2 regions of the Methyloceanibacter caenitepidi genome follow, and region 2 is predicted to be linked to the other one. Evidence: predicted binding sites of a transcription regulator. Region 2 holds the regulator's gene; the other holds the start of a gene.
What was found. The regulator LexA, encoded in region 2, represses DNA repair genes until DNA is damaged. The targets are predictions, from matches to a motif close to TGTTCNNNNTGTGTTCNG.
Positions count from the first base shown of each region.

Region 1 (4,196 bases), 1.2 Mb from region 2:
TGGCGGCGTTCGCCTCGGGAGGGACTTCGATCTTCCGCCGCTCGAGCCGGAAGCCCAGCCCGCGCAGGATGGATGCGAATTCCTCGCCCGAGCAGCCGACCATGGACATGAGTTCCGGCACGACCCGGAACCCGCCGTCGCCGGTCGCGCCGGAGGGCGGCTGCGGTGCCTCGGGCTTGGCCTTTGCTTCCGGTGCGGTTTGTGCCGTCGCGGCTGTGTCGGCGGGTGCGCCTTCGGTTTCAGGGGCCGGAGCCTCCGTAGTTGCCGCCACGGCCTCTGGCGTCTTAGCCGTGGTTTCCGCACCGGACTTCGCCGCCGGCGCAGGCGACTCGGTCGTCTTCGCAGGCCGCCACGTAACGCGGGCGCGGATCAGGTCCGACAGCCGCTCGAGCATGTCGATGCGCACCGCACGGCTTCCCGCCACATGGAACCCGGCCGCGCGCCAATAGGGCTCCGGCAGAGCGTCGTTGGCCGGGACGGAGGTCAGGCCCTGCTGGGGCCGCTCCGGCATGGCGTCGATATCGATGCCGTATTCGCCGCCGCCGTGGAGCGCCCAGAGCTGCAACAGCAGTTCCGCCGCCGCCGGCTTCAGAAGCGCGGGGAAATAGAGATTGAAGGCCCCGAACCGCACGCCGTATTTCCGCAATTGTCCGCGGTCGGACTGGTCCAGCGCCCTGATGTCCTCCGCGGCCCCTTCGCGGCGGAGCACGCCGAGGTTCTCCGTGAGACGGAAGGCGAGGCCGCGCGCGAGCCCCGTCAGGTCGTCCGCGCGGCTGAGGTCCATCAGCGGCTTGAGCTTCGCGTCGAGATGAGCGGTCAGCCAGGCGTCCAGGCGTGCGGCGACCCGGTCCCGGTCGGGCGCGCTCAAATTCTCATCGGCGAAGAGTTCGATGCGCGGCTTGAGAGCCGTGTCGCCCGCCACGAGCCGGCCGATCTCGCAGCCCTGCCACAGGATGCGGCCATTGCTCGACAGCGTGATCGCATCGTCGGCCGCGGAACCGAGCGCATCGGCCCGCTGCGCAAGCTCGCTCGCCAGGATCTGCGTGGCGGCGTTGCGCGCAGCCTTGCCGTGAATGCCTTCACCCGCCGCATCCGGCGTGAAGCGGAAGCCGTCGAGGCGGCCCACGAAATGGTTTTCGACCAGGATCTGTCCGTCGTCGCCGATCTCGGCCATCATCTCCTCCTTGTCGCGCAACCGCCGCATGAGCACGCTGGTTCGCCGGTCGACGAAGCGTTGTGTCAGGCGTTCATGAAGCGCGTCGGACAATTTGTCCTCAATCGATCGGGTGCGCTCTTGCCAGTGCTCCGGATCGTCCAGCCATTGAGCGCGGTGGGACACAAATGTCCAGGTACGAATTTGCGCCAGGCGATTGGAAAGTGTGTCGATGTCGCCTTCGGTCCGGTCGGCTTGGGCCACCTGGCGGGCGAACCAGTCCTCGGGGATCTTGCCTTCGTCGCTCATGACGAAGCCGAACAGGTCCCCGACCAGGTCCGCATGGTCCGCCGGGGAGACGCGCTGATAGTCCGGAATTTGGCACATGTCCCAAAGCAGGCCGACCGCCGCCGGCGATTTGGCCATGTCGCATACGGCCTCGTCACGCGTCACGTTCTCCAGCGCGATCACGTCGTCCACCATGCGGGAGCGGGTGAGGCGCGGGTGGATGGGCATTTCGCGCAGGCTCTCTTTGAGCGCCTCGATGGAGGACGTGTCCAGCGTGCGGCTGCGCCATTGCAGGACGCCCACCTGGTCGAAGCTGTGGGTCTCCAGCCGCTCGATCAATTCGGCGTCGAACGGCTGCGCCTGCCCCGTGACGCCGAAAGTGCCGTCGTTCATATGGCGTCCGGCGCGGCCGGCGATCTGTCCGATCTCGGACGGGGTCAGGTTGCGGTGGGTATGGCCGTCGAACTTCCGCACGCCCGCGAAGGCGACATGATCGAGATCGAGGTTGAGCCCCATGCCGATGGCGTCCGTCGCCACCAGATAGTCCACGTCGCCGTTCTGATAGAGCGCGACCTGCGCGTTGCGGGTGCGCGGGGACAGAGCGCCGAGGACGACGGCCGCACCGCCGCGCTGACGGCGCACGAGTTCGGCGATGGCGTACACGTCGTTCGCCGAGAAGGCGACGATGGCGGAGCGGCGGGGCAGCCGCGTGATCTTCTTCTCGCCCGCATAAGACAGGCTCGACAAGCGCGGCCGCGAGACGAGGTTAGCGCCGGGCAGCAGCTCGCGGATGGCATCGCGCATCGTCGCTGCGCCCAGCAGCAGCGTCTCGGACGTGCCGCGCGCATGGAACAGGCGATTGGTGAAGACGTGACCGCGCTCGCCGTCGGCGGCAAGCTGGATCTCGTCGATGGCGACGAAGTCGGCCTCGAGCTCGCGCGGCATGGCTTCCACGGTGCACACATAAAAGCGCGCGCGGGGCGGCTTGATCTTCTCTTCGCCGGTGATGAGCGCGACCTGGCCGGCGCCCGCCTTGGCCACGACCTTCTCGTAGACCTCGCGGGCGAGCAGCCGCAGGGGCAGGCCGATGACCCCGACCTCGTGGGCGAGCATGCGCTCGATGGCGAGATGAGTCTTGCCCGTGTTGGTCGGACCGAGCACGGCGGTGACGCCGCGCCCGCGATTGGGCGGACCATGAGCCCCGGTCGTCGGCGCACCGGTGGCCGGGCTGCCTGTGGATTGCGTGGATAAGGCTTTGGACATACGGAGAAATTCTTAAGGCGATCCGGTGGCAGCCGCGAACGGGGGGAGAACGAATCCCGTCCGAATCGCTGACTCCAGGGTATTCGACTTATGTTCCGTTCCAAAACGGAACAACGACGCAGGCGCGGAGCCCGCCGTGCACATGTAAGCGGCCTAATGCTCGCGCGCTACATCTAGTTTTGCTTTCTTACAAGGGTTTCATGTGCGCCGGATCGCAACGGGAACAGAGCAGGGGCGAATCAGGGGATCGTAAATTTTCGCAGCCCGTTCCCTACAACATGTTGTGCTTTGGGGGGCCGTTAACGGATGGTGCTTGGGGAACGGCGCTATGTTTCGCAGGTGCGCGTGCAGTTTAAGGTCGCTGTCGGCTAGAGCCTCCTGTCGGTATTGGCCGCGCGCAATTGATGCGCCTGCCGATAATGCCACTTTGGGTCATAGTTTGATGGTTGTCGCCGCCGACGCTCGGTAGCCTTGAGAAACGAAGTTCTCCGATTCGCTTCTTCCACCGATCGCGACAAGATGCCTATCGAACTTAGCCACTTGATGCAGACGCTGCTCGGACAGAAGGACGCCCTTCCGGTTGGTGATTTGCCGCGTCCTGTTGCCGAACACATGCGGTGTCATCCCGCCGTCGTGTTCTTGGGTAGCAACGAGATCAAAAAGATCCGAATGAAGCATCCGGAAATTGGCTACGAAGAACTTCAGTTGCTCTTCCTAGCGATCCGTGAGGGAGAATACCGGACTGATGATCAGCGGCGGGAGCGTTGCGCCACGGTTTTTTGGACGTTCAAGGAAACGGGGGAGACGTTCGTAGTAGGTCTGAAGTCAGCTTCGCAGGGTGGCGAAGTCTGGGTGTCGACCTTTCACAGAATCAGTGGCAGGAAACTCTCAAAGAAAATCCAGCGAACCAAATTTCTTTATAGAAAGTAAGTCGGGCACCCGTGGGCTACGGGTGCCCGCTATTTCCGCACATGATGGGGCCTGCCGAGAACCCCATGTTGCGCACACGCCCGCCCTCGGCGTGGCTACGGCTGGCAGATTAATACCGTGTCGCATGTGCAGCTGGTCGTCATGTGATCACGCTGTGCACGCGAAATCCATAACTCATTATTTTTCAAAAGGGAATCCCCTCCCGTCCCAAGGTAGTCCACAGGTCTATGCACATCCTTTAAGTGACTCAACCCGCTGAACTTTTCACGTCATCGTCGTTTGTCCACAAAGCTCCTCTTCGCCAACTTCGCTAACTGTGGCTCCTTGAGCGTGCTCTCCTCAAAGGGCTTCCGGTGGCACGGCTTCTTCACTCAGTAGCCCCTAAATCTAGCATTTCTGCAGGGTTCAGGCCGATAACGGGCAAGCTCACACCGTGAACAGACCGGCGACGAATCAGGGGTTCGTAAATCTTCGCGGGCCGTTCCCTACGACATGTTGTGTTTTGGGGGTCGCGCGTTAACCACGCCGGTGCGGCACGCCATTACAGGCCGAGGAGTGGCAG
Region 1 covers NZ_AP014648.1:3,348,755-3,352,950, reverse strand. Annotated here, with positions in the region: gene GL4_RS16020 (helicase-related protein) at 1-2,704, opposite strand, end outside; gene GL4_RS16015 (hypothetical protein) at 3,224-3,634, shown strand.
Region 1: GL4_RS16020 (helicase-related protein) is a predicted target of LexA. The motif match lies at 2,785-2,802, and genes of this name have one in related genera.

Region 2 (4,196 bases):
TGTGCTGGCGACGGCGCGTATCGCCGGCATCATGGGTGCAAAGAAAACCTCGGACCTTATTCCCCTGTGCCACCCCTTGGCGCTGTCGAAGGTCACGGTCGATTTTACACCGGACCGTGAGAATGCGTGCCTGCGCGTCGAGGCGACGACGAAGGTCGACGGCAAGACCGGCGTCGAGATGGAGGCGTTGACTGCCGTCACGGTCGCCTGCCTCACGCTCTACGATATGTGCAAGGCCGTGGACCGGGCCATGAGCTTCTCGGGCATCCGCCTGATCGAGAAGACGGGTGGCCGCTCCGGCACGTTCCGCGCGCCTTAAGCGATGGCTCTCATCTCCGTCGAGGACGCGCTTGAACGGGCCCTTCGGGGATTGACCGCGCTCGGCGTTGAACGCGTTCCGGTTGCGCATGGCGCAGGCCGGGTGCTTGCGGAAGATTTGAGCGCGACGCTCACCCAACCCCCTTTCGATTCTTCGGCCATGGACGGCTATGCGGTCCGTGTTGCCGACGTTCGCGCCCTGCCCGCGACGCTTGCCCTGGTGGGGACGTCTGCTGCCGGCGCGCGCTTCGACGGCATCCTCGAGCCCGGCCAGGCGGTCCGGATCTTCACGGGCGCGCCGGTGCCCGACGGAGCCGACACAGTGGTGATCCAGGAAGACACCGAGGCGCTCGGAGACAGCGTGCTGATCAAGGAGGTCGAGGCCGGTCGGCACATCCGCCCCCGCGGTCAGGATTTCATGGAAGGCGACGTGCTGCTGACGGCGGGAACGAGACTTGGCGCCCGCGCGCTCATACTGGCTGCGGCGATGAACCATGCGGAACTGCCGGTTCGCAGGAAGCCGCGTGTCGCGATCCTCTCGACCGGCGACGAGATCGTGCCGCCTGGGAGCATGCCTGGTCCCGACGAGATCGTGGCGTCCGTCAGTTACGGCATCACTGCTCTCGTTGAGTCGCTGGGCGGCGTGCCTGTCGATCTTGGGATTGCGCCCGACGAGGCGCGGGCGCTTGCGGATGCGATCACGCGCGGCGCCGATGCGGATATCCTCGTGACGATCGGCGGGGCCTCGGTCGGCGATCGCGATTTGGTCGCGGGCGCGCTGGCCAACGTAGGGATGGAGCTCGACTTTGCCAAAGTGGCCATGCGGCCTGGAAAGCCGCTGTTTGCTGGACGGCTCGGCCAGGCACGTGTGCTCGGTCTTCCGGGGAACCCGGTCTCGGGGATGGTCTGCGGTCTCGTCTTCCTGCGGCCAATGTTGCGGGCGCTTCTCGGCGACAGCCGGAAGGATTCCCTACAAGAGGCGATTCTGGCCGCCCCACTTGCCAAGGGTGGTCCGCGGCAAGCCTATCATCGGGCCATTTCGGCCTTTGCAGGCGACGGTACGCGCACCGTTCGCCCGCTTCCCTCCCAGGATTCGTCCCTGATGGGAGCCCTGGCCCGCGCGGACTGCCTCATCGTGCAGCCCGCCTCGTCCCCTGCCGTCCCCGAGGGCGGAAAGGTCTCTATCCTTCCGTTTCCGGACTAGTTAACCCCCCGGCAACCCGAATCAAACGAACAAAAGGCGTCCAAAAGCGCCGCTCGGGCCGATGTGTGTCGGGTACCGCTTGCGGAACACAAATAGAACATCTATACTGTTCACGATTTGTACGATACGGGCGAGGCCATATCCGAGAGTGGCCGAAGCTAGTTTGGTTGGCGCTCGCGTTCGAGCCGCTCAAATAGGGGGCCAGATGCTCACACCGAAGCAAAAAGAGCTTCTCATGTTCATTCATGAGCGGTTGAAGGAGTCAGGCGTTCCGCCTTCGTTCGATGAGATGAAGGAAGCTCTGGATCTTCGGTCGAAGTCCGGCATTCATCGCCTCATCACGGCACTGGAAGAACGCGGGTTCGTCCGCCGTCTGCCCCACCGGGCACGCGCCATGGAAATCATCAAGCTTCCCGAATCGGTGCCGCAGAGCGTGGCCGCACGCGGGCGCGGTTTCTCACCGAGTGTGATCGAAGGCAGTCTTGGGCGTGCCGCGTCACCGGCCGCGCATCCGGTCTCCGAAGGGCAGACCATCGCGCTGCCGATCATGGGCCGGATAGCCGCAGGTGTGCCGGCCGAGGCCATTCAGACCAAGCTGGATACGATCGAGGTGCCGCCGGAGCTTCTGGCCAAGGGCGAGCATTACGCGCTCGAGGTGAAGGGCGACTCGATGATCGAAGCCGGCATTCTCGAGGGCGATACGATCCTGATCCGCAAGTGCGACGATGCCAATAATGGCGATATCGTCGTGGCTCTCGTGGACGAGGAAGAAGCCACGCTGAAGCGCTTGCGCCGACGCGGCGACTCGATCGCGCTGGAGGCCGCCAATCCCGCATACGAGACCCGTATCTTCGGGCCGGACCGTGTGCGGGTCCAAGGGCGGCTCGTGGGCCTTATCCGCCGGTACTAGCGCCGCTACTGAGTTCCTGCCCTTCGGGCCCAGCTACCGTTCCGAAGCTTTGCGCAGATCGGTGGCAGGAGACCTCGCGTGCCGCGACCAGGGGCGTCTTCCGCGGTGATCCGCCACGGTCTCCGTCCGAATGGACAATCCTTCGATATAGAGCGCGTGCGCGCCTTGGGCCGACAGCGCCGCCCGGTCCACGATGACGCGCGGGGCTTTGCAGGCCTTGCCGAGCTTGAAAGGCGCGATCACGATATCGGCCCTGCGGCAGTCTTCGGCGATGGCGCCGGATTCCCGAATCAACGCAACCGTCTTTCCGTTGACCTTGCCCACGCAGCCGATCGGATCGCAGCGAAACGGCGTTGTTGGCGGCAGCACCTTCGGATCGGTGTCGTCGCCGTCGGCCAAGAGCCATTTCTCGACGCTGTAACTCGCCGCCGTTGCCGACGGGAAGATGAGCCCACCCTCCCCGCGGATGGCGGCGGTCTTGCCGTCGCGCTCGATCAGCACGTCCGGCCGGTTGCCCGGGGGCGCCAGCGCCAGTCCCAGCCCGGCGATCACGAGGCCGAGTGCCCGCAGTCGCGTTCGCCATAGACACAGCCACAGTCCGCCAAGCGCGATGAGCGCGAGCGACCAGCCCGACAAATCCGGCAGGACAGTCACGGCGCCGGGCCAGGACGCCACCCACGCCGCCGTGCCCACCATGAGTTCGATTCCATATCCCATGGCCTGCAGCGGCCAGGCTTCGAGACCAAACGGCATGGCGATCAAGGAGAGGAGCGCCATCGGCATGATCAGTAGGCTGATAAGCGGCGCCACGATCATGTTCGCGGCGATCCCGAAATGGGTCATGCGATGGAAGTGATAAACCGCAAAGGGCGCCACGGCCGTACCGGCGATCAACGTCGTTAGCCCTGCCCCCATCACGAGCGCGGCAGTCCAGCGCAGGCGGCGCCACAGGGCGCTGGTCTCGACGGTAGACAGCCGCTCACGGGCCGAAAGCGCCTCGTAGGCGGCCACAAGGCCGATGACTGCCGCGAAGGACATCTGGAAGCTCGGGTCGAACATGGATTCGGGCGAGAAGGTGAGAATGGCGAGTGCCGCCAGGGCGACGTTGCGCATGGTAATGGCAGGCCGGTCGAGCAGGATCGCGACCATGACGATGCTCATCATCAAATAGGCGCGAACCGTCGGGACAGCCGCTCCGGACAGAACCAAATAGAACGTGGCGGCCAGGAGCGCAGTTGCTGCCGCCCATTTCTTGATGGGATACCGCAGTGCCAGAGCCGGCACAGCGGCGAGCAACGCCCGCACGAGCCAGAACACACTGCCCGCCATGATCACCATGTGCAGGCCGGAAATGGCTAGGACATGGGCGAGCCCCGCGTCTCGCATGGCCTCGGTCACGTGTTTCGGAATGCCGCCCCGCTCCCCGGTGATCAGGGCCACGGCAATCGCGCCGTCCTCACCGGGCAGCGCGGCGCGGATGCGCGCACCGACAGCATCACGAAGCCGGTCGACCCCGGCCCACAGGCGCAAGCTCAATGGCGGTTCCGGAGCGCCGTCGAGATGGCTGACCCGGCCCGTGGCATATCCGATGCCGCCCAGCTGCTGGAACCACGCCCGCCGGCCGAAATCGAAGTCGCCGGGGGCGACAGGCTCCGGTGGCGGGTTCAGGGTCGCGCGTAAGGACACCGCCTCTCCGGGAGCGACAGCCGTGTCCTTGCCGGAGATGGTCACGCGCACGCGCTCCGGAGCCTCCGCGCGGGTCAG
Region 2 covers NZ_AP014648.1:2,192,411-2,196,606, reverse strand. Annotated here, with positions in the region: gene moaC (cyclic pyranopterin monophosphate synthase MoaC) at 1-319, shown strand, start outside; gene GL4_RS10220 (molybdopterin molybdotransferase MoeA) at 323-1,522, shown strand; gene lexA (transcriptional repressor LexA) at 1,728-2,432, shown strand; gene GL4_RS10210 (ComEC/Rec2 family competence protein) at 2,466-4,196, opposite strand, start outside.